DNA from 3 places in the Zhaonella formicivorans genome. Region 1 is predicted to be linked to each of the others. Evidence: riboswitches for the same ligand, from Rfam matches in the RefSeq annotation. Region 1 holds a riboswitch; each other region holds the start of a gene.
What was found. Region 1 has a riboswitch for glycine ahead of gcvT (glycine cleavage system aminomethyltransferase GcvT). Riboswitches for the same ligand answer to the same signal wherever they lie in the genome.
Positions count from the first base shown of each region.

Region 2: another riboswitch for glycine. It lies ahead of EYS13_RS10100 (secondary thiamine-phosphate synthase enzyme YjbQ); the one in region 1 lies ahead of gcvT (glycine cleavage system aminomethyltransferase GcvT).
Region 3: another riboswitch for glycine. It lies ahead of EYS13_RS09345 (GrdX family protein); the one in region 1 lies ahead of gcvT (glycine cleavage system aminomethyltransferase GcvT).

Region 1 covers NZ_CP085524.1:2,806,420-2,816,182, forward strand. The annotation lists gene EYS13_RS13755 (isocitrate lyase/PEP mutase family protein) at 1-397, shown strand, start outside; gene EYS13_RS13760 (L,D-transpeptidase family protein) at 556-1,122, opposite strand; gene EYS13_RS13765 (hypothetical protein) at 1,621-2,097, shown strand; gene EYS13_RS13770 (hypothetical protein) at 2,159-3,244, opposite strand; gene EYS13_RS13775 (Nif3-like dinuclear metal center hexameric protein) at 3,269-4,288, opposite strand; gene EYS13_RS13780 (Na-translocating system protein MpsC family protein) at 4,588-4,929, opposite strand; gene EYS13_RS13785 (FMN-binding glutamate synthase family protein) at 5,478-6,902, opposite strand; glycine riboswitch at 7,308-7,409, shown strand; glycine riboswitch at 7,413-7,510, shown strand; gene gcvT (glycine cleavage system aminomethyltransferase GcvT) at 7,767-8,864, shown strand; gene gcvH (glycine cleavage system protein GcvH) at 8,866-9,249, shown strand; gene gcvPA (aminomethyl-transferring glycine dehydrogenase subunit GcvPA) at 9,252-9,763, shown strand, end outside.
Region 2 covers NZ_CP085524.1:2,049,065-2,058,827, reverse strand. The annotation lists gene EYS13_RS10125 (ArsR/SmtB family transcription factor) at 126-491, shown strand; gene EYS13_RS10120 (heavy metal translocating P-type ATPase) at 513-2,678, shown strand; gene sigI (RNA polymerase sigma-I factor) at 2,984-3,679, shown strand; gene EYS13_RS10110 (anti-sigma factor domain-containing protein) at 3,685-4,578, shown strand; gene EYS13_RS10105 (DUF2680 domain-containing protein) at 4,701-5,060, shown strand; glycine riboswitch at 5,367-5,445, shown strand; gene EYS13_RS10100 (secondary thiamine-phosphate synthase enzyme YjbQ) at 5,942-6,358, shown strand; gene EYS13_RS16295 (hypothetical protein) at 6,365-6,490, shown strand; gene EYS13_RS10095 (DUF47 domain-containing protein) at 6,716-7,339, shown strand; gene EYS13_RS10090 (inorganic phosphate transporter) at 7,332-8,333, shown strand; gene EYS13_RS10085 (methyl-accepting chemotaxis protein) at 8,546-9,763, opposite strand, start outside.
Region 3 covers NZ_CP085524.1:1,887,022-1,896,784, reverse strand. The annotation lists gene EYS13_RS09360 (cobalamin B12-binding domain-containing protein) at 38-679, shown strand; gene EYS13_RS09355 (hypothetical protein) at 856-1,140, opposite strand; gene plsY (glycerol-3-phosphate 1-O-acyltransferase PlsY) at 1,308-1,901, shown strand; glycine riboswitch at 2,172-2,272, shown strand; gene EYS13_RS09345 (GrdX family protein) at 2,495-2,875, shown strand; gene trxB (thioredoxin-disulfide reductase) at 3,130-4,353, shown strand; gene trxA (thioredoxin TrxA) at 4,413-4,727, shown strand; gene EYS13_RS09330 (glycine/sarcosine/betaine reductase component B subunit) at 4,759-6,045, shown strand; gene grdA (glycine/sarcosine/betaine reductase complex selenoprotein A) at 6,091-6,540, shown strand; gene grdB (glycine reductase complex selenoprotein B) at 6,570-7,880, shown strand; gene grdC (glycine/sarcosine/betaine reductase complex component C subunit beta) at 7,958-9,496, shown strand; gene grdD (glycine/sarcosine/betaine reductase complex component C subunit alpha) at 9,614-9,763, shown strand, end outside.

The DNA.
Region 1 (9,763 bases):
CTACGGCATCGAGGAGGCAATTGAACGCGGTAAAGCCTACGAACAAGCAGGCGCCGATGTGATATTTGTTGAATCTCCTGAATCAGTAGAAGAAATGAAATTAATAACCTCCAGTTTTAGAGTGCCGGTTTTGGCCAACATGGTGGAAGGCGGACGGACTCCTTTATTAAATGTCAGAGAGTTGGAGCAATTAGGTTACGGAATAGTAATCTATCCTACTTCCTCCACTTACATTACAGCTCAAGCGGTGAAAAACTTAATGGAAGAACTTAAGCGGCAAGGGACAACAGAACATTTAATACCTCAAATGATTCCTTTTGGTGACTTTAATAACCTGATTGGCCTGCCCAAAATCAGGAAGCTGGAAGCAGGACAGTTTGAAGAATTAGTAAGGTAACAAATGACTGACTCTTGCCCCTGCGTTGCAATCAATTGGTGATTGAGCGCAGGGGATTTTTTCAAGTTCTTTTGCTTTAATAATACATTAAGTTAGTCCTGACTGGTTTCATGGGGCATGCATCGATTTAGGAGGAACCGTTGTTTTACACATTAATTCTATTTTGGTAAATAAGAAAGGTAGGCAGGAATTATAATCCTTTGGCCGGGGTAGATAAGATCCGGACTGGCAAGGTTATTTGCGTTAATCAATGCCTCTAGTGTTACCCCGTGAAGTTGGGCGATTTTCCAGAGGGAATCGCCAGGGCGGACGATATAAATTTTGCCGTTTAAGCCAGGGGTTAAGTTGTCCCCGGGGGGATTAAAGTGGACGCCGCTGTAGGACCCCGTAATGTCCACCGGAGTCCCAATTTTTACCTGGGGGAATAATTCTTCCACATCGTGATTGTACATGCGAATGCAGCCGTTGGAAATGGCCTGGCCGATGGAAGTGGGGTTGTTGGTGCCGTGGATACCGTAAGATCCGTCATCGGTGGGAATGTCAAGCCCCATCCAGCGAGTGCCTAAAACTCCGCCCGGGTTGATAATTTTGTTTACCACCTGGTAGCTGCCGGTCGGGGTAGGGGTGGACGGCTTGCCAATAGCCACTGGGTAGGTTTTGATCAGGGAGTTGCCCTTATACCAGGATAAGTGGCGGGAGTTCAAATCTATGACAATTCGTTTCATTGCAGCACCTCTTTCCGAATGTATTCACTAACAGCTTATTCATTCGGAGGGTGGGGGTTAAACATTAACGGAAACTTAACAAAGTTCTCAGGCTATTTTAAGGTTTTATTGCTAACTTATTAATTGAAATACTCGACCTCCTTTTTTATACCTCCTAATAAACGCGCTCCTTGCGGGGCGCGAATGCTACCCGGTTTTTGCCGGGTTTACATAGATTTTACATCTGGAGCAAGCAGATAGCTTGCTCTAATATTTTTGTTGGAATATTTCTCCACTTCCCTCTTCTGATATTGCTCCTATGTAATTTGCTCTGGCACTAAACAGGATGTGCATTGTGCGTCAAGCAGCGCTAAAGGTTTGCTTCGGTTAAATGAAGATTCCTTTATGCCGTTTCAAACGCAACCTGAAGAAACGCTTGTTTTTGTAACTGTTACCATCATGTCTTGTGAGCTCCCGGCATAAATGTAAACTAAAGCTTCAGGGAAGAGGGTGAAGGAGATGAAAGTGGGGGTAGAAATAATTGCCGAAACTGCAGTGCAGATTTATCCCCATAGCTGCTTCAAGATCGATTTGACCGGTAATCATCAACTGATACAAGGTTTTTCGGGATTTGATAAATATGCTTTTTCCGGATTTGTGCTACGGAATAAAAGAGTTGCAGCCAGCGGGCGAGTAGCGGAGTATGGTTTTAGGGGGACACTCTTCGGTCTTGGTTCCTGGGAAGCGGAAGAAGCAAAGGTGGCAGTTATACCAGAACTTTTATCCGCCCGGTTTAGATTACTTTTAAGCACTGACTTAATTCCAGACAGGGATTCATTTATAGCCTCTTTTGGATTAAGACTAATTGCTGCAGGCAGAAGGATTTTATTAGATATTCCGCTATGCTGCCCGGTTTTAGAGGTAATGGAAACAGCTCCGGGGAGATACAGTGTGGAATTGACTGAGTTACTTAGGGAGCGACTGGAGAAATGGTGAAATAAATAAGATTAATAAACAAGCATGGCGAGCGCGGCCATGCTTGTTTTTAAAAGGGCTCCTAGCTTACCAGTGGGGTTAGCACCAAAGCCAGGATGAAAGCGGTAACAATCCGCATAACGGCGCCTAAGACAGCTGCTTCCATAGCTTCCCGCTCTGTCAGGTCGGATCCGCTGGCCCAGATTGCGGGTACTTGTCCAACTATTACCTGGAGAGGAAATCCAGAAGAAGCCAATACAAAGGAGCCGATTACCAGTTTGGGGTTTAATGTTGCTGCCGTATCTTTCAAGGTATTCATTGCTAGGGTCGGCGAAACCAGGATAGACTGAATACCTGTTTGCGGATCGATGGAGAGAGCCGTCAAGGCAGCTGTTAAGCCCTGTTCGATAGGTCCCCAGATGCCGATATAGTTTAAAGCTCCGATGATAGCAAAAATAGCAGCGGCTGCAGGGATGAGGAGCAGGAATAAGAGCTCTGCACCTTCCCGGGCGGCGCCAAACAGAGTAGGCAGGGCGCCGGTAGTAGGCGTGAACCGGTCAATGTGCACCAGTGACTTTGCTTCAGTATTGCGGTAAATTGTCCGGCTCAAGAGCCAGGGCACTACGACCAAAGGCAAGAACACGGCGATAACAATGACCGGGAAGACTTTGATCCCTGCGGCAGTCATGGCCAGCATTCCCAGCATAAAAGTGGAAAATGACTGCTGGGACTGAATCATGGTGGCAATGGCTATTTTTTGTTCGTCCTTGGTAGCTTTAGCCCTTTTTAAAGTAGGGCCGGTAATACGCCCAGCGGCGTTGATGTCACCGAGGATATTATAAACTGCAGGAATAACTACCGTGGGGTTGATGCCCATTAACTTGGTGATAGGGGTGAAGATTCTGATCAGTGCATCGGTAAAACCAAGTCTTTCCAGGATCCTCCCGGTGACTACGCTGAGGATGATGGTTACACCTAGAGTGCCGGTAATGTAAACGTTCACAATTACGGGTACGGTGCGCTCAACCATGGCGTTAAAAATACCGGCTATGAAACCAGGGTTAACTAAAAGACCAAAAATTGAAAGTGCCACCATAATAAGTCCCACAAGTTCAATCCGGGAAACTGCTTTTTTGCCTTGGGTCAGTTCTCTTTCCAGTGTTGACATAATTTTTACCTCCTTGATTTATTTTTAAGATGTTTTTTCAACCAAATACTTTGTTGCTATTTCAGCTGCATAGCGTTTGATATTCGGGTTTCCCGCCTGGGCGACCGGTATGGCGGTAACCCTTTCCCTGAATAACACTACCTCAACCTCCGGCAGAAGCATCTGTACCGCTGCCGCTAAAGGCAAGCCGTTTTCAAAAATTTCCACCGCATGGGAATTTCCAACGATGAAATTTAAACCCAATTCTTTTGCTTTGGCCACCAGGGCGCTGTCGGGGCGGACCCTGCTGATGCTGGCAAGTACAGTATCGACTTCCGGGAATTCACCGACTGCCTTTTCTAAGTGGGCAGGGCTGAAACCGGTATGGGGAAAAATATGCAGGATGTTTTTAACGGGGGAATCAGGGCTGCCGTTTAAGATTTTTGGCCCGGTAGCCACCACGGTTTCTTCCATGGCCCAGCTGTCCCGCAGTTCTTTCTCCCGCTCCAGCATTTTTTCTTCCGTGGCTTTGTCCATGAGCAGGTTTAACCTGCTGACGATGTCGCCGGCTGTCTTGATTTCTTCCAGGGCTTGTCCTACAAAGAGGATATTGCCTGGGAGCCCGGCATAAGCAATGTCCACATGGAGGGTCCTATGCCCGTGCAGGTATGGAATACCGGGGTGCAAACCGTGAAATGCCTCGTGCAATTCGATGACAGCAATGTTGTATAAGGAAAGATAATATTTTAAAGGTACCCCTCCGGAATTGGCCGCATCGGCAATCGGGTGATGGGCGATTATGACATCCACGCCGGTGGCTCCCGCCAATTCAATGGCTGATTCCGTAAGGGTCATTGTTACGGCTAGTTTCTTGACCTGAGCTTGGGGGTTGCCAAAAACTAGGCCGGGAAACTCCATGACACTTTTGCCGGGAATATTGGAAGATTTCATCACCACGAAAGGATGGCTGGCTGCAGCTACTTGATCCATGCTGGTCACTACACGACCGCCGGTGATGTGGTTAAGCGCTTCGAGTACGTCGTTAACGAGTGTTGTCAATGGTATAACCTCCTACAAATAGTGATAAAGGGAGCAAAAGTAAAAACTAATCACCTCCATGCTGTTAGCAAGATTATATTCAGCCAGTAACATTTGGCCTGCCGCGAGATCCCGGGCTTTCGCGACCGTCAAATCGGCTGACAAAAAAACCGCAGGCTTAAAACACCTAATAGACCTTTAATAAGGCTAGGTGTTTTAAACCTGCGGTTTTAAGGCTCTCCAAAGGAGTTCCGTCTACCAGCAGCGGTTTAGTCGATCAGCCCTGTGCCTGCTCCAGGCAGAGGACCGGAAGACGCTATATTAAATTATTCCGCGTCATCTTCCAAAACAATAATCGTACCGGCAATTTCGGTAAAAGGATCATAGTCCTTTAAAACCAGCTTGACAGGCAAGGATAATTGTGCCTCAATTTGCTTATGCAGTTCCTCTTTGTACAAATCTAGCAGGGCCATATCCATAACCCGTGTAAGCTGCCGCTGGGTTGTATCCAGCGATTGGAGGGCAGGCACCCTTTGGTGCTCTGCTAAAATCACGATTTTCCTACCGATAATGTCTACCCGCTGGCGTTTGACCCCAGTCTTGAATAATTCCTGGTTGATGTTATTGTAGATTTTCATAACCTGCTGTTTTAATGCCCCTATATCCATAGGTCACCTCACAGGCTATTTGCTAAGCTGTTACTTCGACATAAAGTTAAAAACTCCTGCTTTTTTTACATCGGGATTTTTTTTTAGCATTCTCAGGTTAGTAAAATTAATAGGCAGTAAAATTAATTTTAAAGTTCACACAAAACTTGACTATACCCTACGGGGGTAGTAAAATGGTTTATGATAGGTAACATTCACTTGGGAAAAGAGGTGAAAAGGATGTTTACCAAGCACTGGATGTTGAGAGAAACTGCCCATTGCAAAGAGGGTTGCTGAATTTGGTCCCGCGGCCGGACGGTAAATGGCCGTATCAGGAGGGGCTTCCTTTAATTGGAAGCCCCTCCTGCGTCGTCAGTCCTTACTCGTTGGTCGTTAGCGGTCACCAGTCACCATTTCCTAGTCCCTAGTCACCGGTGCTGTAGCCTGAAATTCAGCCACGTAACTGATGACTGGAGACTAGTGACTCGGCCAAAGGTCGTTGCCAGGGACTGGTGACTTTATGGTTGCCAAAACTAACGAGTAAGGACTGACGATTCGACCTAAGTCCGTTAATAAACAGACTTAGGTCGATACGCCGGTTCCACCCCGGTAGCCTCGGCCACAATTGGATCAAGGGCTATTAAATCTTCCTTGTTCACTCGGTGCAATGAAGTCTTGCCTAAGGCTATAATTCCTTCCTGGATCTCCGCTGTACAGGAATTGATAAATCGGGCCAGGCTCTTAGCGCCTTCTTCAACGTTAAATTTATGCTGCACTTTGCCGTCGTACCAGGCTACTTGGGTGGGAGGCTCGAAAGGCAGCGCCTTTAAAACCTGAGTGTGGGCGGTGGCAAACAAAGCCATAGTACCGATATATACGGCATCGGCTCCCAAGGCGATTGCCTTCAAAAAATCTCCCGGCGTATTCAGCTTGCCCGCAGCGATGAGGCTGACTCTGTCTTTTACATCTGACTCTGCCAAGAACTTTCCGGCCCGGGCAATGGTAAACACGGTGGGAAGACCGAAGTCATCCTGCAGGATAGGAGGCGAACCTTTGGTGGCAGCTTCAGCTCCTTCCACTGCAATGAAGTCCACTCCGCTTTCTACAGCCAGATCCAGGTCATGCTCAAGGTTCTTGCCTGCCCCCATTTTTACTCCAATGGGCACTCCCTCAGTGATTTCCCGCAGTTCATTCACCAGTTGCCGCAGTTTTTTGGGGCTATTAATGCCTGGTTGGCGGGAATGAACTACCGCATCTTCACCAGGTGCAACCTGAAACTGCGCCCGTAACCTTTTGTCCAAAAGGTTGGCGCTAAGGGTATGAGCAACACCCCCGATAGCCCCTTGGCCTATTTGGATTTCGATGGCATCGGCCTGTTTTAAGATTTCTATGGACTTGCTCCAGTGGCCGCGGTTATACTGCAGGATTAAATATTTTGCTGCCTTCCGTTCTTTAGGAAGAAAGGGACCTTCGCCGGTGTTGGTGGCTGTGCCTGCCATTGCAGCTCCTTTGGCCAAGGCGATTTTAAATTTTTCGCTTAAAGCATAGCCGTAAGCCATTCCAGAGACTATGATCGGGGTTTTTAATAACATAGGTTTGGCTGCCTTTTTGCCGATTATTACCGAAGTGTCGATGGGGACATCACCGGGCGTGGGCAGCTTAGCCAGTTGGGCGAAAGTAAACATCAGGCTGTCCAGCGAAGGAAATTTTCTGGGGGTACCCAGGGGGCGGTTAACAACTTTGCCTTCTTCTGCCCGCATGTTGGCTTCGACAATGGTTTGGGGCCCTACCCTGGTGGTAGCAGAAATGAATTCCCAGATATTTTCGTTGTAAAGATCGGTCATAATGGTATGTATAGCGCTGCGGCTGAACTTTTCTATTGTTTTTCGTCCCAGATATTTTAGCCCCAGTCCCCCCAGCGCGGCAGCAGCTATACCTATCCCAAGGCCAAGGGACCCCGGTATTAAACGAGGAGGTTTGGATTTGGTGAACATCTAACCATTCCTCTCTATTCCGAAAAAAAGAATATACTTTCCTACTCGTAATAAAAAAATTCTAATTTAGTATGCCACAGGAACTGATAAAAATTCCCGCGACATTTTTACTGCCGAAAATTCAACCTGCAGTAGATTTAGAGCAAAAACAGGGGGGAAAAAGCTAGTGAAAAAATTAACTTGTGTAAACGAAAGGGAATAGTAAGATCTTGTCGAATATTGTAAAAAAACTTAATAAAAAGGCTTTGCTAAGAATTTTTTATTACTCCGGTTTCCGATGTTGATTTTTGCTGTTGCTATTCAATTCTTTTTAAAATTTAGCTCAAATTTTTAGCTAAAATTAAATAGATACCATTGTAAATTTTTAAAATATTTGATATATAATTATAGTTAGAAAGATGTGGATGAACGGTGGCGGGAGAGACCCTGACAAGGGGCGCCGAAGGAGCAACCCATTAGCTGCTAACTTATGGGGAAACTCTCAGGCAAAAGTACCGTCATCGGACACAGCCTCTGGAGAGGTCCTGCTGCGGGCAAGACGCCAGTAGGACACCAACGGGGAAACTCCGGCATTTTCCGGAGTAATCTCTCAGGTAAAAGGACAGGGGAAAGTAGCACAGGTTAAGGGAGAACTTCAAATTAGTGAAGGAATCCAAAACTAAAATTTGTGCTATTTTCTCTTGTCCTTTTCTTTTTCTTTACCATTTCTGGTAAGATATTCTTGGTTGAAGAGAAAATAGGCACCGGTTTGGGGGCGATAAATAATTAAATGATAGTAGGGTAGAATTTTGCTTAGAGACATATTTTTCACATGAAGAAATGTGTCCTCTGACTGATTAGTGTAAATTTAGGAGGTGTTTATGGATGACCGAACTGAAAAAAACCCCTTTAAATGAAGTTCACCGGGCCCTTGGCGCCAAGATGGTGGATTTCGGTGGTTGGGATATGCCGGTCCAGTACAGCGGCATTTTAGAAGAGCACAAGGCCGTCCGGACTAAAGCCGGTTTATTCGATGTGAGCCACATGGGTGAAATCAGGGTAAAAGGACCTGATGCTTTAAAGTTGGTACAAAAGCTGATTACAAATGATGCCAGCAAACTAAGCATTAACCAGATTCAATATGCTGTTTTCTGTTTGCCCAGCGGCGGCACTGTAGATGACCTGCTGGTCTATAAAGTGGCAGATGACGAATACTTGTTGGTTGTAAATGCTTCAAACACCGACAAGGATTACGCTTGGGTTGCCCAACACAAAGATGGTTATAATGTGGAAATTGTAAACGAATCAGCAGATACAGCCCAAATTGCCATTCAAGGACCTTATGCCGAGCAGATTTTACAGGGCTTGACCTCTACCGATCTGTCTGCCATTAAAAATTACTGGTTTACATACGGGCAGGTAGATGGGGTGGATTGTCTCATTTCCAGAACCGGTTACACCGGCGAGGATGGGTTTGAGATTTACTGTCCGCCTGATAAAGCAGTCCAGCTTTGGAATAAGATGCTCTCAGCAGGAGGAGATAATATCTTGCCCTGTGGTTTAGGGGCCAGGGATACGCTGCGTTTTGAGGCTAAAATGCCTCTCTACGGCCATGAGTTAGGGGAGGATGTCACTCCGTTGGAAGCAGGTTTAGGCAGGTTTGTTGTTTTGGAGAAAGAAGATTTTATCGGCAAGGATGCTTTGGTAGCCCAAAAGGCTGCAGGTATTCCAAGGAAAGTGGTCGGTTTTGAGATGATCGAGCGCGGCATTGCCCGTGCCGGCTATCCCGTGAAAAAAGACGGGCAGCAGATTGGTCATGTGACAACCGGCAGTTTCTCTCCTACCCTGGAGAAGAATTTGGGTTTGGCGATTCTCGATACCAAATACGCGGAGATTGGCGAAACCATCACTGTGGAAATCCGAAATAAGGACGTAAAAGCACAAATTGTGCGTACACCATTTTATAAAAGGGAGGCCAAATAAAATGATTAAAAGCGATCTCAAGTACACTAAGGACCATGAATGGGTAAAGGTAGAAGGAAACAAGGCTAGAATCGGTATTTCGCATCATGCGCAGGAAGCTATGGGCGATGTAGTTTTTGTGGAACTGCCGGAAGTTGGAGATGAAATCAGTCAGCACGATTCTTTCGGCACGGTGGAGTCCGTAAAAGCTGTTTCCGATGTATACGCTCCGGTAAGTGGAAAAGTGGTGGAAATCAACGAAGCACTGCTTGATTCTCCTGAATTGATTAACAGCGACCCATATGGTGAAGGCTGGATGATCGTTATTGAAGTGGAGGATGAAGGACAGCTTGAAAGCCTGCTCTCCGCCGAAGAGTACGAGGCATTCCTCAAGGAGGCAGAATAAAAATGAAATATGTTCCACACACCGAGCAAGACCGGCAGGCCATGCTCGCCGCTATCGGTGTCAGTTCTGTGGAGGAGCTGTTTAGCGATATTCCGGAGAGCCTGCGGCTTAAAAAGCCAATGGCTATTCCGGCAGGCCTGTCCGAACCTGAAGTGAAAAAAGTTGTTTCCGGCTTAAGCAAAAAGAACGAAACAATAGACGATTACATCAGTTTCTTGGGCGCCGGCGCATACGACCACTATATACCCAGCTTTGTAGATCAACTGCTGCTCCGCTCTGAATTTTACACGGCTTATACTCCATATCAGCCGGAAATCAGCCAGGGCACACTGCAGTCAATTTACGAGTACCAGACGCTGATCTGCGAATTGACCGGCATGGATGTGGCTAACGCCTCCATGTACGATGGCGCCTCCGCGCTGGCTGAAGCTGCGGCCATGGCTTGCGACCGCAAAAGCCAGGTTGTTGTCTCCAGTGCTGTTCACCCTGAATACCGGGAAACCTTGGCAACCTA
Region 2 (9,763 bases), 760 kb from region 1:
TCTTTGAAAAAATTCAAAGATGGCCATTTTTTTCGTCCAGGAAGTATTGACCATTTCTGTTCCAAGGAATATACTGTTAATAAACACATGAACAACTGTTCAAATATTAAAGAAAGGTGAAAATCATGGATAAAGCAGCCCACATTGAAAACTGCAACTGCACTATAATCCACCAGGATATCATTGACCGAGTTAAAGCGGTTATGCCTGACGAAATCGATCTCTATGACCTGGCTGAGCTTTTTAAGGTGTTCGGAGATTCTACCAGGATTAAAATTTTGCACGCGCTGTTCGCTTCGGAAATGTGTGTCTGCGATTTGGCTGCTCTCCTGGGTATGAACCAGTCGGCCATTTCCCATCAGCTAAGGGTACTGAAGCAGGCCAGGCTGGTTAAATACAGAAAGGAAGGTAAGGTTGTCTACTATTCCCTGGATGACGATCACGTCAAGCAGATATTTGATCAAGGTCTGGAGCATATCAAGCACAGATAATGTTGGAAGAGGAGAAACCACATGAAAAAGAGCGTTACAAAAGAGTTGCTGCTGGAGGGCCTGGATTGTGCCCACTGTGCCGTAACTCCCAAAAAAGTTATGGTCCTGATGGGCCTGGACTGCGCTGCTTGTGCCCAAAAAATAGAAAAAGCGGTGCAGAATATTAAGGGCATAAAAAGCGCTGCCGTTGACTTTGTGTCGGGTAAATTAGTGGTGGAGGCAGACTTTAGTCAAGACCTGGACAGGATTATAAGGGAAGCCGGTGAGCTAATTAAAAAGATCGAACCAGGCGTTAATCTGTTGGAGGAAGAAACGAACGCTGGAAATGTTCCCCAAGAAGCGGGCAATAAAAAGGAACTGCTCAGAATTGCCATGGGCGCGGTACTGTTTGTAATCGCCTTTGCTTTTAAATTGCCGTTTTGGCCTGAGTTTGGGCTGTATTTGGCAAGTTATGCTTTGGTGGGCGGAGAAGTGGTCATGAAAGCTGTCAAAAACATTTCCAGAGGTCAGGTATTTGATGAGAACTTCCTGATGACCATTGCCACCATTGGGGCTTTTGCCATTAAAGAGTTTCCCGAAGGCGTGGCCGTAATGCTGTTTTACCAGATCGGCGAATTTTTCCAGGACATAGCCGTCAACCGTTCCAGAAAATCCATCAAGGCACTCTTAGACATCAGGCCCGATTTTGCCAACCTTAAAATCGGTAACGATACCAAAAAGGTTTCTCCCGAAGAAGTGAATGTGGGAGATATTATCGTAGTAAAACCTGGAGAAAAAGTACCCCTGGACGGCAGGGTTGTTGAGGGAAAATCAATGGTGGATACTTCAGCCCTCACCGGTGAATCGGTGCCCAGGGAAGTTGAGGTTGGAAGCGAAATTTTGAGCGGGTTTATTAACACAAACGGTCTTTTGACGGTGGAGGTCACTAAAGGTTTCGGGGAATCTACAATCTCCAGGATTTTGGATTTGGTGCAAAATGCCGGCAGCAGGAAGGCGCCCACGGAGAACTTTATCACCAAATTTGCCAGGCTGTATACTCCGGTAGTTGTGTTCGGAGCATTGGGTATAGCAGTGCTTCCTCCGATCTTTGTCAGCGGGGCAACTTTTGCCCAGTGGCTCTATAGGGCCCTGGTTTTCCTAGTAATCTCCTGCCCGTGCGCACTGGTAGTCTCCATTCCGCTGGGTTTCTTCGGCGGCATAGGCGGAGCCTCGAAAAACGGCATTTTGATTAAAGGCGGCAACTTCTTGGAAGCCTTAAATGAAGTGGACACAATAGTATTTGATAAGACAGGAACACTGACTAAAGGTGTATTTAATGTTACGGAAATTAAAACACGGGATAATATGAGTCCGGAAGAGTTGCTGGAATATGCCGCTTTTGCGGAAGCCTACTCCAATCACCCCATTGCAGTTTCGATTTTCAAGGCCTATGGCAAGGAAATCAATAAAGAGGAAATAGAAAGTTACGATGAAATTTGCGGTTATGGGATTAAAGCTGTTGTAAAGGGTAAACAGGTCCTGGCGGGAAATGCTAAACTGATGCAGAAAGAAAATATAGTATATGAGGAAATTGAAACTGCAGGTACGGTAGTGCACCTGGCAATAGCTGGCAAATACGCTGGGTATATTGTTATTTCCGATGAGCTGAAAGAGGATTCCAGGCAAGCTATGCAATCTTTGAAAGCTGCGGGAATCAGGAAGTTGGTCATGCTTACCGGCGATGCTCAAGCAGTAGCAGTAAAAGTGGCCCAAGAACTGGGCCTGGATGAAGTATATGCCGAACTCTTGCCGGACCAAAAGGTCGGAAAACTTGAGAATTTGGTAGCTGGCAAGGGGACTCGAGGCAAAGTGGTATTCGTCGGTGACGGGATTAATGATGCACCGGTGCTGGCTAGGGCCGATGTGGGTGTGGCTATGGGGGGACTTGGCTCTGATGCCGCCATTGAGGCTGCCGATGTAGTTTTGATGACTGATGAACCTTCTAAACTGGTCAGCGCCATCAAAATCGCCAGAAGGACCAGAAGCATAGTCTGGCAGAATATTATTTTCGCTCTGGGTGTTAAAGGGGTCTTTTTGCTTTTGGGTGCGGGCGGTATTGCCACTTTATGGGAGGCAGTGTTTGCCGATGTAGGCGTTACCGTTATTGCGGTCCTAAACGCCATGCGAGCCTTGAAAACGCGACCCTAGTAGCGAACCGCGTCGAGTCGCCAGCGCCCAGCCGCAGGCAGTTTTATTTACCGGTCGCCAGTCAAAGTTAGTCACCAGTCGCCAGTCATCAGTATTAAAGATGTAACTGGGGACTAGGGATTAATACTTGGGACTCGGCCAAAGGCCGACACTAAGGACTAACGACTAAGGACTAAGGACGCGGTCGGAGAGCGCCACTGGCGACTAGGGACTAGACGCTGGCCACTAAAATATACCTCCCTAAAATTTAAACTTTTTACGAAGTTAATACAAAGGGGTGAGTACCTTTGGAAGAGGCCGCCTTGATGCAACTCTTGGCTGAGGCTAAGGCTGGAAGTGAGTTGGCCAGGGAACAGCTGCTCCTATCCTACAAGGGCCGGATTGCATCCATAGTTAACAGCATCTGTGGTAAAACTTTAAACTGGGCGAATGATGATGAATTGAGCATCGGGCTGATTGCTTTTAACGAGGCAATTGACAGTTATGATGCAGCTAAGGGGAAAAGCTTTTTAAATTACGCCCAATTGGTAATTCATAACCGGCTGGTAGATTACTTCCGGAAAGAAGCGCGCTTTAAAAATGTCACAATGCCAATGGTTGACGAGACAGAACAGACTAAGCAGGAGGCAGAAGAAGCTTGGGAGCAGTTTAGACAGGAAGAAGAAGCAAGGGAACAGGCCGAGATGGTAGCCAACTTCCAACAGGCGCTGTTGGAATTTAACATACCCCTAAATGCCCTGGTTAAGGATTCGCCCAAACACCAGGACACGAAAAGGAATTTGATGCAAGTGGCAGCGGCTGTCACGGAAAATGCAGCTCTGCTGGAGAGACTTTTGGCAACAAAACAGCTGCCTATCAAAGAGCTGATGTATATTACGGGACAAAGCAGAAAAGTGCTGGAGAGCGGCAGGAGATATATCATTGCTTTGGTTTTAATTCTGACTAGGGAGGAGTTCCTGCCCATGCGTGCTTTGATCCAATTTCCCGACAAAGGTAGGTGAAATCCGTGGAATTTACGAAAGGCATAGTCATTAGTTTGGATAAAAAAACAATGGTAGTTGTCACCGAGCAAGGCGATTTTCTTCGGGTTTCAGTCCCAGTGCCCCGGCCCCGCCCGGGGGAGACAATTCAACTGCCGCTGCCAAAGCCTAGGTCCTTTCCTAAATATTACCTCAGAGGAATAGCTGCTGCCCTCCTGATCATTACGCTGGCGTTGGGAATGCTCAAACCCGTATTTATGCCCCAGGCAGTAGCTGCAGTTTCTATGGATTTGGCTTCCAGCATCGAGCTCAATGTGGACCGGGAAAACAGGATTATCGGGGCCAAAGCCATGGATGCGGAAGGCCAGGCTGTACTGGAGAGACTTAACCTTAAGGGGGAGGATGTTTACCAGGCGGTCAACCTGGTAGCGGTAAAAGCGGTCGAGCTGGGGTATTTGCAAAAGGAACAGGGTAATACGGTAATTGTGGCAGTGGTTCCTTTAAAGGAACAGGCAAGAAATGCCATAGACAGGGAGAAGCTGCAGCAGATTTTGCATGATGAATTGGCTAAACGCGAGTTTCAGGGCTATCTGGTTGTGGATAATGCTGAACTGAGCATAAGGCAAGAAGCTGCCAAGGCAGGGTTAACAGTCAATCAGTACTTGCTGTGGGAACGTTCCAAAGCAGGCGGTGCCGAGCTCAGCATCGAGGAATTAAAAAGCCAGCCTTTGGAACAGGTAATGAGGGGCAGCGAGGACAAGATGGAAAGGATGTTTCCCGGCATGTGGTGCCGGGTCGGTGAAAGAGGGCCGAAGGGTAAGGGGCCGGTGAACCAACAGCCGCAGCTTATACCGCAGGCCGGACAAGGAAACTCGGAATGCGGGCCTATGGGGCCCCGAAACAGAGGGTGCGGCTGGTAGTAAGAATTCTGTTATGCTTTAAAAAGTTTTTGTAAAAAAATATCATAGTACCCCCCTAAATTTTGCTTTTGCTTACGAACTTAAATGCGAAAGGTAAAATAAAAGACGAGGAGGTGAACACTGTGTTGAAAAAAGTTGCCGTACTTACCCTGGTAGTGCTGTTAATGGCCACCTTCGTTTCCTACGCTTTTGCCGCCACCACTTCAAACACTGCGGATAAATATGTTGAGTTGCAAAAGCAAATGCTGGAACTGAGGAAGCAAGTTATCGACGAGTGGGTGGCTAACGGCGATATCACCGCAGAGCAAGGCAAGCTGATGAAAGAGAATATTGACCTGCGCATCAAGGCTTTAGAAGATGGTACCTTCACACCTGGCTTTGGCCGTGGTTTCAGAGGCGGCTGGGGCAGAGGAGGATGCGGCTTTGGCGGCGGTTTTGGCGGCTGCTGGGGTGCAGGTGCTACCGGAGCAAGCCTCTACTAGAAAATAACAGTAATGCTAACGAACCCTTGACAAAAATGTCAAGGGTTTTTTATCGAGCCCTAAATCAGCATTAGTAAAAGAATAAGCTCAGATAATTAAACCTATTAAATAGTTAAATGGGATTTGACAGAATATGCTCAGAAATTGCATTGCCTGTTTAGGTCAGCTTACATATAATGTAACTAACATAACTTAATACTGCGGATGAACGGATTGGAAGATGGTATACGGGATGCCAACCGAAGGGGCAAAGGCGTCAGCCTGAATCTCTCAGGTTTCACCTCCGGGTGATGAATTACCAATCCGGGACGAACCTCTGGAGAGACCTGCAGCTGGCGGGCGCCGAAGGATTAATTCTCTCAGGCAAAAGGACAGAGTGTGACAGAAACAAAAAGGTTTGACTTTTTGTTTCACCAGGAGCCCAATGAATTTTCAGGCGCAAATTTCATTAGCTCTCCCGGAGGTCAAGGTAAGCAGCCTTGATTTTTTATTTTTTACTAAAATAAAAGGGAGGGGACGAAAAATGGTGAATGGCCATATGCCTGAAACGATCCAGTTTGGTCAATGCTATACAGCTGAGCGAGAACGGGTCATCTGCGAATTCTGCTTGAACTACCAGTGCATCCTCCATCCTGAATGTGCTGAATGAACTAAGCTGGAAACTAAACGGTAAAACTAATTTGTTATCCGCTAGTATCCTTTATATAGGCGGCAAAGGGCCTACCGGTCCTTGCCGCTTTTTTTTGTGCGCCCGGCATGAAACCAAGGGGACCGTCCCCCTGGTTCCCCCCCTGGTTTCCTGGTTCCCTCAGGATTGCAGGTATGAAGTTAAAGGTGTAGAATTTAATCTGCAAAAAATACATGTTTTTTGGAGGGAAAGCATGAAAAGCTACAGAAAAGAGCTTTGGTTTGAAACTAAACACAGAAGGGAGTTTATTAACATTACCTCTCTGGTTGAGGATTGCTTGGCAGAAAGCGGCATTAAGGAGGGGCTTTTACTTTGCAACGCTATGCATATCACATCCAGTGTCTTCATCAATGATGATGAGAGCGGACTGCATCATGATTTTGAAGTATTCTTAGAAAAACTTGCTCCGGAGAAGCCGTATCAGCAGTATCGTCACAACGTCTACGAAGATAATGCCGACGCCCATTTAAAGAGGACTATCATGGGCAGGGAAGTTGTAGTAGCCGTTACCAATGGCAAATTGGACTTCGGTCCCTGGGAACAAATTTTTTACGGGGAATTTGACGGCAAGCGCAGAAAGCGGGTTTTAGTAAAAATTATAGGAGAGTGAAAAGTAATGCAATACCTGGTTTACTCCTCGGGAAATGCGGGGGTGGAAAAGGTGGTGATCAATGGAGGAACGATCTTGAAGGAAGGACAATTTGTTAAGGTTGATGAGAAGCAGGCGATGACACAGCAATAGTCAACACCTCTTGTATCTTAGTATAGCCGGAGAAAGGTTTTTTATTAGGTTCTTTGTTTTTGGGCGCTGATAAAGTAATTTTTCGCAAAATTTCTCTGTTGGAGTTTAGCAGATTTTGTAGTATTCTATACTTGTGCTACAAACCGGCTAACATTAGCAGCGGTGTAGTGTTTAAGTGAAAATGTTAACAAGACCACAGGAGTAATTGAGCTATGGAGGTTTGCGATGTTTAAATTAACGCCCAAAGAAGACAAATTTTTTGATCTGTTTATCTCTTCCGCCCATACCATGTATAAAGCGGCCCAGCTTTTAAAAGAGTTAGTAGAAGATCTAAAAAACGGCGAATCTAAATTCAAAGAAATCAAAGAGATGGAGCGGAAGGGGGATCAGCAGCTTCATGAAATTTTTAAAGAGCTTAATAAATCATTTATTACTCCTATCGACCGGGAGGACATTTACGGCATAGGCAAGCAGATGGATGATATTGCTGACTTCATCGAGTCCACAGCCAGCAGGTTTATCATGTTTAAGGTAACTGCCGCTACCGAAGAAGCAAAAACAATGAGCAACCTGATTTTAAATTGTACCAAGGAACTGATTGACCTGATGGAAGAACTCAAAGTGATGAAGAAAAGCAAAAAGTTAACGGAAAAAATCATTGAAATAAACAGAATAGAAGAGGAAGGAGATGCCCTTTTCCGCCAAGCGGTAACAGGTCTGTTCAGCGGAAACACCCCCGTTATTGATGTGATCAAGTGGAAAGAAATTTACGAGCGCCTGGAACAAACCCTCGATGCCTGCGAAGATGTGGCCAATATTGTTGAAGGGGTTGTAATGAAGCATGCTTAGTGCAACCATAGTTGTGACAGTGCTGGTGGTTGTATTGGCGCTTATCTTTGATTTTATCAACGGGTTTCACGATACAGCCAATGCCATAGCTACCTCTGTTTCTACCAGGGTTTTATCGCCCCGGGCTGCAATTGCCATGGCTGCTCTGCTAAACTTTTTCGGCGCATTTATCAGTGTCAAAGTTGCCAAGACGGTAGGCGCGGATATCATAGATCCCAACCTGATCCCCCAAACAGTCGTAATTGCCGCTCTGTTCGGTGCCATAATCTGGAATCTCATTACCTGGTATTTTGGCTTGCCAAGCAGCTCGTCCCATGCGCTGATTGGCGGGCTGTTAGGTTCGGCTATTGTCTACAAGGGTTCTTTCCTGATCGTACATTGGACTAATTTCTTTTTTAAAATTCTGTTGTGGCTCTTTTTATCGCCAGTTATTGGTTTTATTGTAGGTTATACCTTGATGGTCATTCTTTACTGGATCCTAAAACCATTCAGGCCCTCGACCGTTACTAAAATATTTTCCAAAGCCCAAATCGTTTCAGCAGCGCTAATGGCCTTAAACCACGGCAGCAATGATGCCCAAAAAACGATGGGTGTGATTACCATGGCCCTCTTAAGCGGCGGATTAATTGCCGAATTCAGCGTGCCCACGTGGGTGAAAATAGCCAGTGCTTTAGCCATGGCCTTGGGAACATCGGTGGGCGGCTGGAAAATCATCAAAACCATGGGAGTGAATATGGCGCGGCTGGCGCCGGTGAACGGCTTTGCGGCTGAAACCGGGGCAGCGGCGGTGATCTTTACGGCCACCATGCTCCATGCACCGGTTAGCACCACCCATATCATTTCTTCTTCAATTATGGGGGTAGGGGCCTCCAAAAGACTTTCTTCCGTCAGATGGATTGTTGCCAAAAATATTGTTTGGGCCTGGATCCTGACCATTCCTATGAGCGCCTTGCTGGCAGGCATTGCAATTTTGGTGCTTAACAATGTTTTCTGAGTGAAGCAAACAGGCAGTTAATGCCTGTTTTTTAATCCCTATTAAAAACATTATAATCTTCAGGAAATTACCACCGGCCAAAAGGCTGATTAAGCGCGAGGAAATAAAAAAAGCCTTTTTTGGGAATAAAAAGGCTCTTTAAGAAGAAATATCCGTTTTAATACAGAGATTCATTATAGATTGCTTGCGGGTGGTGTTTTTTAATGTCTAATTTACAGCTTAAAACGGGATACAATTTGCTGCAGTTCCTGGCCCAGGGAAGCCAGGGATTCTGTAGAGGCCCCAATCTCTTCAACTGCTGCCGCCTGCTCCTCGGTTGTTGCCGCCATGGCTTGGCTGGCCTCAGCTACTTGGACAGCAATTTGGTCTATATCTTTAATGGCGGTGACTATGTGCTCGCTGTTTTTGGCCAACTCATCAGTTGATTTTGATACTTCCTGGATCTGCCGCAATACGCCTTCCACAGCCAAAGCAATATGGTTGAATGTTTCAGCCCCGTCCAATATAACCTGATTTCCGCTTTGTACAAGCTGCTCATTGTTTTTCATTGCCTGGACCGCTTTTACAGAGTTATCCTGAATCCGTTTGATAATACCGTTAATTTCTTTCACAGCATCTTGCGATTGCACTGCGAGTTTCCTTACCTCGTCAGCAACCACTGCAAACCCTCTGCCTTGCTCCCCTGCTCTCGCAGCCTCAATGGCTGCGTTCAGGGCCAAAAGATTTGTTTGCTCGGCAATGTTGCTGATGAGGTTGACGATATTGCCGATAGTTTTGGAGTGTTCACCTAATTTATTGATAATTGTGGCTACCTCTGCGGTAGCAGCGTTAATTTTTTCAATTTCCTTTTTGGCCAAATGCATGGCATTGTTTCCGGCACGGGCGTTGGTGCTGACTTCCTGGGTGGATGAGACCACTTGTTGAGCAGTCGCCGCGATTTGCTGAATTACTGCCGAAGTTTCCTCGATATATGCCATAGAGTCTTTAATTTTACTGCTTTGCTGTTCTGCGCCGGTTACCAGTTCCCTGGCTGAATTGGCAATATGTTCTACTGTTTTAGCCTGTTGCTCCATGGTAGCATTTATTTCTTCTGAAGAAGCCGCAAGACTTTCAGCCCCGTCGGCCGTTTGAGCTATCAGTGCTTTGAGGTTTTTAGTCATTTCATTAAAAGCTTGGGTCAATTGTCCAAACTCATCCTTAGTATATACTTCTATATTTTCCTCGCTTAAATCGCCGGAAGCTACTTTGCCCGCAGCCTGGTTGAGCCGGTTTAAGGAACCGGTAATCAGTCTGGAGATGAAGAGATTTAAAAACAGGGATAGCAGCACAGCGACAGCAACAATTACCACAAATACTAAGATAATGGAAGCGTACAGCATTTGAGTTTGTTTAAGCATTGCTGCAGCTGCTTTGCTGTTAAAGTCCGCTAA
Region 3 (9,763 bases), 920 kb from region 1:
GCGCAAGCCAAGTTTCTTTAACCTTGGAGGGTTAGATTTGGGGAAGTTAAGTCAGATTGCGGCAGCTGTAATAGAGGGAAAAGCGGCACAGGTAAAATCCTTAACGGAAGAAGCCATAAGTGAAGGCGTTTCGCCTGTGGACATTCTTTTTCAGGGTTTGGTAGCGGGCATGACTAAGGTCAGTGAGCGCTTTAGCAACGAAGAATTTTATATTCCCGACGTGTTGACATCATCCAGGGCGGTCCACGCAGGGATGAGGGTTGTGAAGCCACTGCTCTTGGATAAGGTCTATCCGGCTGCCGGTAAAGTTGTAATCGGAACTGTAGCCGGAGACTTGCATGATATAGGTAAAAATATGGTGACTATTTTTTTAAGAGCTAACGGCTATGAGGTCATTGATCTAGGTATTGACGTGCATCCCCAGGATTTCTTGGAAGCGGTATCGCAGCATCAGCCTAAAATAGTAGGCATGTCTGCATTGCTCACTACCACTATGCCAATGATGGCCAGTACAATTAAACTTCTGGAAGAGACTAATTTGAGGGAAAAAGTAAAAGTAATAATAGGTGGTGCCCCTGTCACCTCTGAGTACTGCAAAGCTATCAATGCTGACGGTTATGCACCTGACGCCAGGCGGGCAGTGGAACTGGTCAATAAATTGCTCCGGGAAAGTGTTTAATAGTTTTCAGCTTTCAGCCATCAGCTATCAGCCGTCAGCTATCAGGGGCTAGTTACTGGCGACTGGGAACTCAACCGTAGGTCACTGTTGGGGACTAACAAGGCCTAAAGACCAAGAATAAAGGCTAATAACTAATAACTAATGACTGTTTCAGCCAAGTTGCGACTTGGCTGAAACTAGCTGCCTCGCTGAAACTCCCTGACAATCCTGCCGTGGTCAAAAATACTGCGCATGGCTAAGTCTCCGTGGGTTTCGACTAAAGTAAGTTCATTTTCTATGTTCCAACCTAAGGACTGACAAAGGGGCGCAATTTCATCGATAATTTCCTCAAGATCTGCTTCTTTGCTGAACTCATAGTGATGCATATTTTCTTTGAACTCATACCCCAGATTCTGCAACTGTTCTTTAAGTTCCCTGCCTTTACTCCTTACGGGTAATTTCCCTGTTACAAAGCCGGACAAATCAGCACCTCCCAAATCTATCTTGTGTGCAAACATTCCCTTATTAATATGCGATTTAGACTTTAAAATTATTAAGAAATGCTATAATATATGGAGGTAAGAAATAATGGGAAAAAGCAAACATTAGAGGTCGCTTTTAATCAAAATAATGCTAAAGGGTGAAAGTTGTGCGAATTGTTGGAACACTATTCTTGGCCTATTTGCTTGGTTCTATTCCCTTTGCATTGATTGCGGGGAAGGCAGTAAGCGGAAAAGATATCAGAAATTATGGCAGCGGCAACTTGGGTGGGACAAACGCGTTTCGGGTTCTAGGCTGGAAGGCGGGCCTGGCCGTAATCGGGGCTGATATTTTGAAAGGAGCCTTGGCAACCTATATCGGTCTCTGGGGTGGTAATGAGGTTTTGGGTATGCTGGCCGGATTGGCAGCCGCCCTGGGGCATTGTTACCCGCTTTTTGCCGGATTTAGAGGGGGCAAAGGAGTGGCTACCGGAGCAGGCGTCTTTTTGGTGCTTGCACCCAAAGTTATAATCTTGAGCGCTTTAGTGTTTGGGATTACGCTGGCAGTTTTCAGGTATGTTTCCTTAGCTTCTATAGCCGGAGCCATTACTGTGGCTGTGCTTACCTGGGCTTTCCAGATGCACATTATCTTGATAATTGCCTCCTGGTGCCTGGTGGCTTTTGTAATTTACCGGCATCGCTCCAATATTCAGCGTCTCTTTAAGGGTACGGAGAACAGGGTAGGTGTACGGAAAAAGCACTAATGATAAAGAAATTTTATTTAATTGCTCCTAACTATAAAAAAAATACTGAAAAATAAAACTTCTGTTAAAGGCAACGAAATATGTTAAATGACACTTTACAAGGAAAGTACTAAATGATAGAATTAGCTTAAAGAAAGAGAATTCTTTCACAAGATTTATGAGTTGGCATACATATACAATATGAGTTTTGCGTCTCTTCACTGTGAAATTACAATGTGTCGAAATTAGAATGTACAGTTCGTAATGTTGCAGTCAATTCAATACAGGAGAATGATAAATGCGGGAGAGTCCCATTAGGACGCCGAAGGAGCAAACCTTGGTAAGCCGGACCAAGAGTGAAACTCTCAGGCTCAAAGGACCGTATTTAGACTCAACTCTGGAAAGTCTCAGGACACCGAAGGAGCAAAAAGGCTTTAAGCCCTATTAATCTCTCAGGTAAGTAGACAGAGGCACGGCAGCTGGTTTTAGCTGTTGTACCTCTGTTTTTATTTATACAACGCTCGTGCCATTTTTCACAAGCGCCAGTGTTTGGTCTAACTTTTTTGGGGCTAGGCTATTTAGCAGGTTGATGTTTAAAAGCGGGAGGTGGTTAGGTGGAAAAAGTTTTTATCTTGAGCAACAACCCAATGGTTTGGCGGGATTTCCCGGGGACTAATAAGCTTGAAGGTACTTTGCGGGACGTATTGCTACAAGCAAGAAATTTTATCCACCAGGGGCACAGGCTGATTAATCACCCACTGGCGGGCAGCGTTAAGCCAAACGAAACCCCTTACAAGTCATTGGTAATAAGTTGTGATAAGGGTCCTTTGGACTATGATTCTCTACGTTTAATTGAGTCGGCAATTGAAGTTACCGACAAGTTACCAGAATTAAAGAGGAAATGGGGGGAACAGGTAGTTCAAGATTTTCAGTTTATTGACTTGACCCTGCTTAGAACAGCTATTGAACAACTGCCCCTTGACATGCATGTGTAAGACCAGTTGTTGGTTGTTGGTTGATGGTTATTGGTTAAAAACAAACCCCGGTACAGCTTAATATGTTTAATTAAAGTAACAATTACCAACCTGCATCCTATAAAATACAGTGATAATTTTTAGCTGTTGGTTTTTAGTTTTAATAACTAACAACTAACAACCTGTAACTTAAAGAATATTGAGCTAGGATTTAACGAGTATTTAAAAGGGTTGATATTAGTTTGATTGCAAAATTAGATGAGGAGGAGATGGCGATGTCAGAGGTATTTGATATTGTAGTGGTGGGCGGTGGTCCTGCCGGCCTTGCCGCAGGCATCTACGGTTCCAGGGCACGGCTGAAGACTGTTATATTGGAAAAAGCCAGACCTGGAGGTCAGGCGGCAACAACACAGGAGATGGAGAATTATCCCGGCTTTTCCAGGGGCACAACCGGCCCCGGCTTAATGAAAGCAATGGCCGAACATGCAAAAAGTTTCGGTACCGAAATCCTCAAAGAAGAAGTCGTTGATTTGGAGCTTGAAGGAGAAATTAAGGTTGTTAAAACAAAGAGCGGTAAAGAATACCTGGCCAAAACAGTAATCCTGGCTCCCGGCGCCGAACCGAGAAGCTTAAATATCAAAGGGGAGCGGGCTTTAAGAGGTAAGGGCGTTTCCTACTGCGCCACCTGTGACGCCGATTTCTTTGAAGACCTGGATGTGGTAGTGGTCGGCAACGGCGATGCCGCTATCGAAGAAGCAATGTATCTCACCAAGTTTGCCAACAAGGTTACCATCATCGTAATCCATGACGAAGGCATCCTGGACTGCAATAAGGTGAGCGCCGAGAAAGCTTTTGCCAACCCGAAAATTGAATGGGTCTGGAGCTCTGTGTTGGAGGAAATCAAAGGAGACGGCATTGTTGAGTCTGTAGTAATCAAAAACATCAAAACCGGAGAACTGACGGAAATGGAAACCAACGGAGTCTTCTTCTTCGTAGGCACCGTTCCCAAAACCGGATTCCTCCGGGGCAAAGTAGAACTTGACGAAAAAGGGTATATTATCACTAATGAGCAGATGGAAACGTCAGTACCCGGCGTCTATGCTGTAGGAGATGCCAGAGTCAAATACTTGAGGCAGGTCATCACAGCTGCAGCCGACGGCGCTGTAGCCGCCGTAGCAGCCGAGAAGTACCTGGCCGAAGAAGAAGGCTTCAAGGAACAGGTATTAAACGCTGACAAGCCGGTGATGGTAGCGTTCTGGGCGCCCCAAAACGAGGCCAGCATTGCAGCCGTAGGGTTGCTGGAACAGACTGCCGCCGAATTGGGAGACAGCGTTAAGCTGGTTAAGATAGATACCTACAGAAACCAAAGGGTTGCCAAGCGTTATGGTGTAACCTCCATTCCTGCAGTAGTATTCTTCGAGGGTGGCCAAGCGGTTGCTAAACTCTGCGGTGACTTTAGCGCCGAAGAAGTAAAAAAACAAATTGCAGCCGGCAAATAATTTTCCCATAGGTCGAGTGGGATGCATAGCTACTTATCCTCGTAAAGGAGGTGAGCTAGTTGAACATTGTTGACAAGGAGAACTTCGAAGCAGAAGTATTGCAAGCCGAAGGGCTGGTGATGGTTGATTTCTGGAGCCCAAAATGTGAGCCCTGCCAGGCCCTGATGCCGGAAGTTGAGGCTTTGGCCGCCAAATACGAAGGCAAAGCCAAGTTCTGTAAGCTCGACTCCGCTGCAAACAAGAGACTAGCGATTAGTCAAAAGGTTTTAGGTCTTCCAACCATAGCTTTCTATAAAGGTGGAGAAAAAGTAGCCGAATTCAGTAAAGACTTCACTATGGAAGAAGTGGAAAACAAGTTGAAAGAGCTTCTTTAAAAGAAGCATTAATTTAAGGAGGTGAACGGTTTTGCGTCTCGAAATTGGCAACATTTTTATTAAAGACGTACAGTTTGGTCCCAAAACTGAAGTAAAAGATGGAGTTCTTTTTGTAAACAAAGAAGAACTGGTCAAAGTAACCGGCGATGACGACCGCATCGCTTCGGTGGAAGTATTTTTAGCAAAACCTGGTGAAGAAACAAGGATTATCCCTGTAAAAGATGTTATTGAACCCAGGGTGAAAGTGGCAGGCAACGGCGGCATGTTTCCCGGCGTTATCAGCAAGGTGGAGACCGTCGGTGAAGGGCGCACCCATGTTTTAAAAGGTGCAGCGGTAGTTACCACCGGAAGAATTGTTGGCTTCCAGGAAGGCATTATTGATATGTCCGGCCCGGGCGCCGAATACACTCCATTCTCCAAAACCTATAACGTAGTTGTCAAGGTTGATCCTGTTGAGGGCTTACACCAGCACGAACATGAAGCTGTAGTGAGACTGGCGGGCCTGAGAGCAGGGGCTTACCTTGGCGAAGCGGGCAAGAGCGTGGAACCTGATGAAATTAAGGTATACGAGACCAAGCCCTTGCTGGAGCAAGTCAAGGAGTATCCTGACTTACCGAAGGTTGCTTACGTATACATGCTGCAAACCCAGGGCTTACTCCATGACACCTACGTATACGGAGTAGATGCCAAGAGAATTATCCCGACTTTAATTTACCCGACAGAAGTTATGGACGGGGCAATCATCAGCGGTAACTGTGTTTCCGCCTGCGATAAAAACCCCACTTATGTACACCAGAACAGCCCTGTTATCCACGACCTCTATGAGCGCCATGGCAAAGACTTCAACTTCATTGGCGTGGTAATTACCAATGAAAACGTTACCTTGGCGGACAAAGAGCGTTCCTCCAACATGACTGCCAAGCTGGTGGAATTTATCGGTGCCGATGCTGTAATCATTTCCGAAGAAGGTTTCGGTAACCCTGATGCCGACTTGGTAATGAACTGCGCTAAAATCGAGAAAAAAGGCATTAAGACTGTACTTATTACTGACGAGTATGCCGGTCAGGACGGTGCTTCCCAGTCCCTGGCAGATTCCACACCGCTAGGTGACGCAGTAGTTACTGCCGGAAACGCTAACGAAGTGATTACTCTTCCCCCGATGAAAACTGTAATCGGGTATCCGGAAGTTGCTGACGTCATTGCCGGTGGTACTGCCGGAAGCTTAAAGCCCGACGGCAGCATTACCGCTGAAATTCAGGTAATAACCGGAGCTACAAACGAGCTCGGTTTTGGTTATCTCACAGCAAAAGGATTCTAAGTTTAGATAACACTATACCAAGAATAAAAGAAAGGAGTTAATAGCATGAGCATACTTGCAGGCAAAAAAGTTGCCATTCTCGGTGACCGTGACGGCGTGCCCGGTCCGGCTATCGAAGAGTGCGTCAAGTCTGCCGGCGCTGAAGTAGTGTTCTCGACTACAGAATGCTTTGTCTGAACTGCCGCCGGCGCAATGGACCTGGAAAATCAGGCTCGCATTAAAGAACTTGCGGAGAAATACGGTAAAGAGGATTTAATCGTTGTTTTAGGGGGAGCAGAAGCTGAAGCTGCTGGTCTCGCCGCCGAAACCGTATCCCAAGGCGATCCCACTTTTGCCGGTCCATTAGCAGGAGTCTCGTTGGGACTCAAAGCTTACCATATTTTTGAATTAAAAGATGAGGTTGACGCCCAAGTCTACGAAGATCAAGTCAGCATGATGGAAATGGTGCTGGATGTTGATGCCATCATCAAAGAAGTAAGCACCTATCGTGGATAATTTTACACCCGAAAAAAGGGGGGACAATGGTGAGTAAATACAAAATTGTACACTATATCAACCAGTTTTACGCTGGAATAGGTGGCGAAGAAAAGGCTGATGTCAAGCCGGAAGTCCGCGAAGGCGTAGTTGGTCCTGGAATGGCCCTGCAGCAAGCTCTGGGCGCTGAAGCGGAGATTGTGGCTACTGTAATCTGCGGTGACACCTATTTCAACGAAAACATTGAAGCTGCAAGCGCCGAAGTAATTGAAATGATTAAGAAATACAGCCCAGATTTGGTTATCGCCGGTCCCGCATTTAATGCCGGGCGTTACGGCGTGGCCTGCGGTGCTGTAGCCAAAGCTGTCAGCGAAAACTTAGGGATCCCTGTAGTCTCCGGTATGTACCCGGAAAACCCGGGTGTGGATATGTACAAGAAATATGCCTACATCATTGAGACTGCCAATTCGGCTGTAGGCATGAAAAAGGCAATTGGCCCCATGGCTGCTTTGGCTTTGAAAGTTGTTAAAGGCGAAGAAATCGGTGATCCAGTCGCAGAAGGTTATATTCCTCGCGGTATTCGCAAAAATTTCTTTGCCAAGGAAAGAGGTTCGAAAAGAGCAGTTGAAATGCTCGTTAAGAAGATAAAAGGCGAGGAATTCAAGACCGAATATCCTATGCCTGTATTCGACAGGGTAGCTCCTGCCGCGGCCATTAAGGATATTAAGAAGGCTAAGATTGCCCTTGTTTCCTCAGGTGGCCCGGTACCCAAAGGCAACCCTGATCACATTGAATCTTCCAGTGCCTCCAAGTACGGCAAGTACAGCCTGGTAGGCATCAATGATTTCACTCCCGAAAACGGCGAAACTGCCCACGGTGGTTACGACCCTGTATATGCTAACGAAGACCTGGACAGGGTACTGCCCATCGACGTTTTGCGGGAAATGGAGCAGGCAGGTGAAATTGGTTCCATCCATGAATACTGGTATGCAACAGTTGGTAACGGTACTTCTGTTGCTAACGCCAAAAAGTTTGCTGCGGAAATTGCCAAAGACCTGCATGCCCATAACGTTGATGCAGTAATTCTGACCTCCACCTGAGGAACCTGTACTCGTTGCGGTGCAACGATGGTAAAAGAAATTGAAAGTACAGGCCTACCTGTGGTGCACATGTGCACAGTAGTTCCCATCTCCCTCACTGTTGGTGCCAACAGGATTGTGCCTACAGTGGCCATTCCTCACCCGCTTGGTAACCCGGCTTTGAGCAGGGAAGATGAGAAGGAACTGCGCAGAAAGCTGGTCAGAAAAGCATTAGATGCTTTACAAACAGAAGTAGACGGTCAAACAGTATTTGACAAGTAATAATGTGTCGATTTCAATTGGGTAATGGGTATAACGCCCATTACCCAAAACTTTACTCATTTTTGGAGGTGAACAGGATGAACTATCCCGTTGTGAGAGGGGCCAGCTATGCACTTATTCAAGCACCCGATATGGTGATCCACCAGGGGACCACCCAGACCAGCGAACGGCGCAAGAACCCGGACTCAGAGCATCTGCAGAAACTGCCCGGGGCCTTAAGGAGCTTTGAAGAAGCAGTGAAATATGCCCCAAACCAAGTCTACATCGGCAACATGCTGCCTGAAGAACTGAATAACATCCCCCGGCCCTGGTACCAAAACCCGGTAAATAATGGGGGCAGGGACGGCAAATACGGGGAAATCATGCCGGAAGACGAATTCTACGGCTTAATGAAAGCAGTAGACGCTTTCGACCTGGTGCTATTGGAAGAAGGGTTCCAGGCGGGAGTAAAAGCAAAACTCTCCGCCCATCCTGTCTTAGGAGACTTAAAAGACTTAGCCAAATTAGATAAGAACCCAGCCCAAGCTAAAGATTTGGAGAAACTGGTAGCCGACCACCTGGCAGAACCCATGTACTTGGGGGGGAAACTGGTGGGCTGCGTGAAAAAAGCCCATGAGTTCGACCAGGCCTTAACCGAGCATGTAATGTTTGAAAACCTGGTCAGCAAAGCATCGGCTGTATTTGCCTTAAAACTGTTATTAGCAAAGACGGATTTAAAAGCCGAAGACATAGACTACATCATCGAATGCTCCGAAGAAGCCTGCGGCGACATGAACCAAAGGGGCGGCGGCAACTTTGCCAAGTCCATCGGCGAAGTGTGCGGCTGCGTTAACGCCACCGGCTCCGACACCCGCGGTTTCTGCGCAGGACCTGCCCACGCCCTGGTGGAAGCAGCAGCATTAGCCCAGGCCGGAGTATACAAGAACATAGTAGTAGTGGCCGGTGGAGCCTCTGCCAAGCTTGGCATGAACTCCAAAGACCATGTAAAAAAAGAAATGCCGGTATTAGAAGACATGCTGGGCGCCTTTGCCGTACACATCAGTGAAAACGACGGCGTAAGCCCCGTAATCCGCACCGACATGGTAGGGCGCCATAAGATCGGTTCCGGCGCCTCACCCCAGGCAGTAATGCAGGCCATCGTAACCGACCCCTTGGACAAAGCAGGAATAAAACTATCTGAAATCGACCGGTTCTCCGTAGAAATGCAGAACCCCGAAATTACAGAACCGGCAGGAGCCGGGGACGTGCCCAAAGCCAACTACAAAATGATAGCTGCGTTGGGAGTAAAAAGAGGGGAATTTGACCGGGCCGACCTGGAAAAAGTGGTTAATGAGTTCGGCATGCCAGGCTTTGCACCGACCCAGGGCCATATTCCTTCAGGAGTACCCTACATCGGCTTTGCCCGGGACCTGATCCTGGAAGGCAAAATCAAAAGAGCCATGATCATCGGCAAAGGCAGCCTTTTCTTGGGAAGACTCACCAACCTCTTTGACGGAGTATCCTTCATCATGGAGAAGAACTCCGGCAAAGTGGAAAGCGGGTTCGATAAAGAAGAAGTCAGGAAGATGATTGCCGAAGCGATGCGGAGCTTTGCCAATACCTTGAAAGCAGAATAACCTGATTTTCGCATAAAGGTTAACCTAATTCTCCAGCCATGAAAGAAATGAGTGCTGATAGCTGACAGCTGACGGCTGCTAGCTAATCGGGAGGTGAAAAAAGTGGACAGTAAAATTATGCGTAACACCATCAGCGAGATATTCGAAGAAATGGCCAATGCCCTGGAGACAGGGACCTTCGGAAGAAAAGTGAGGGTAGGCTTAACCATCCTGGGCAGCGAGCACGGTCCCAAAGAACTTGTCTACGGCGCCGAACTGGCCCAGGGA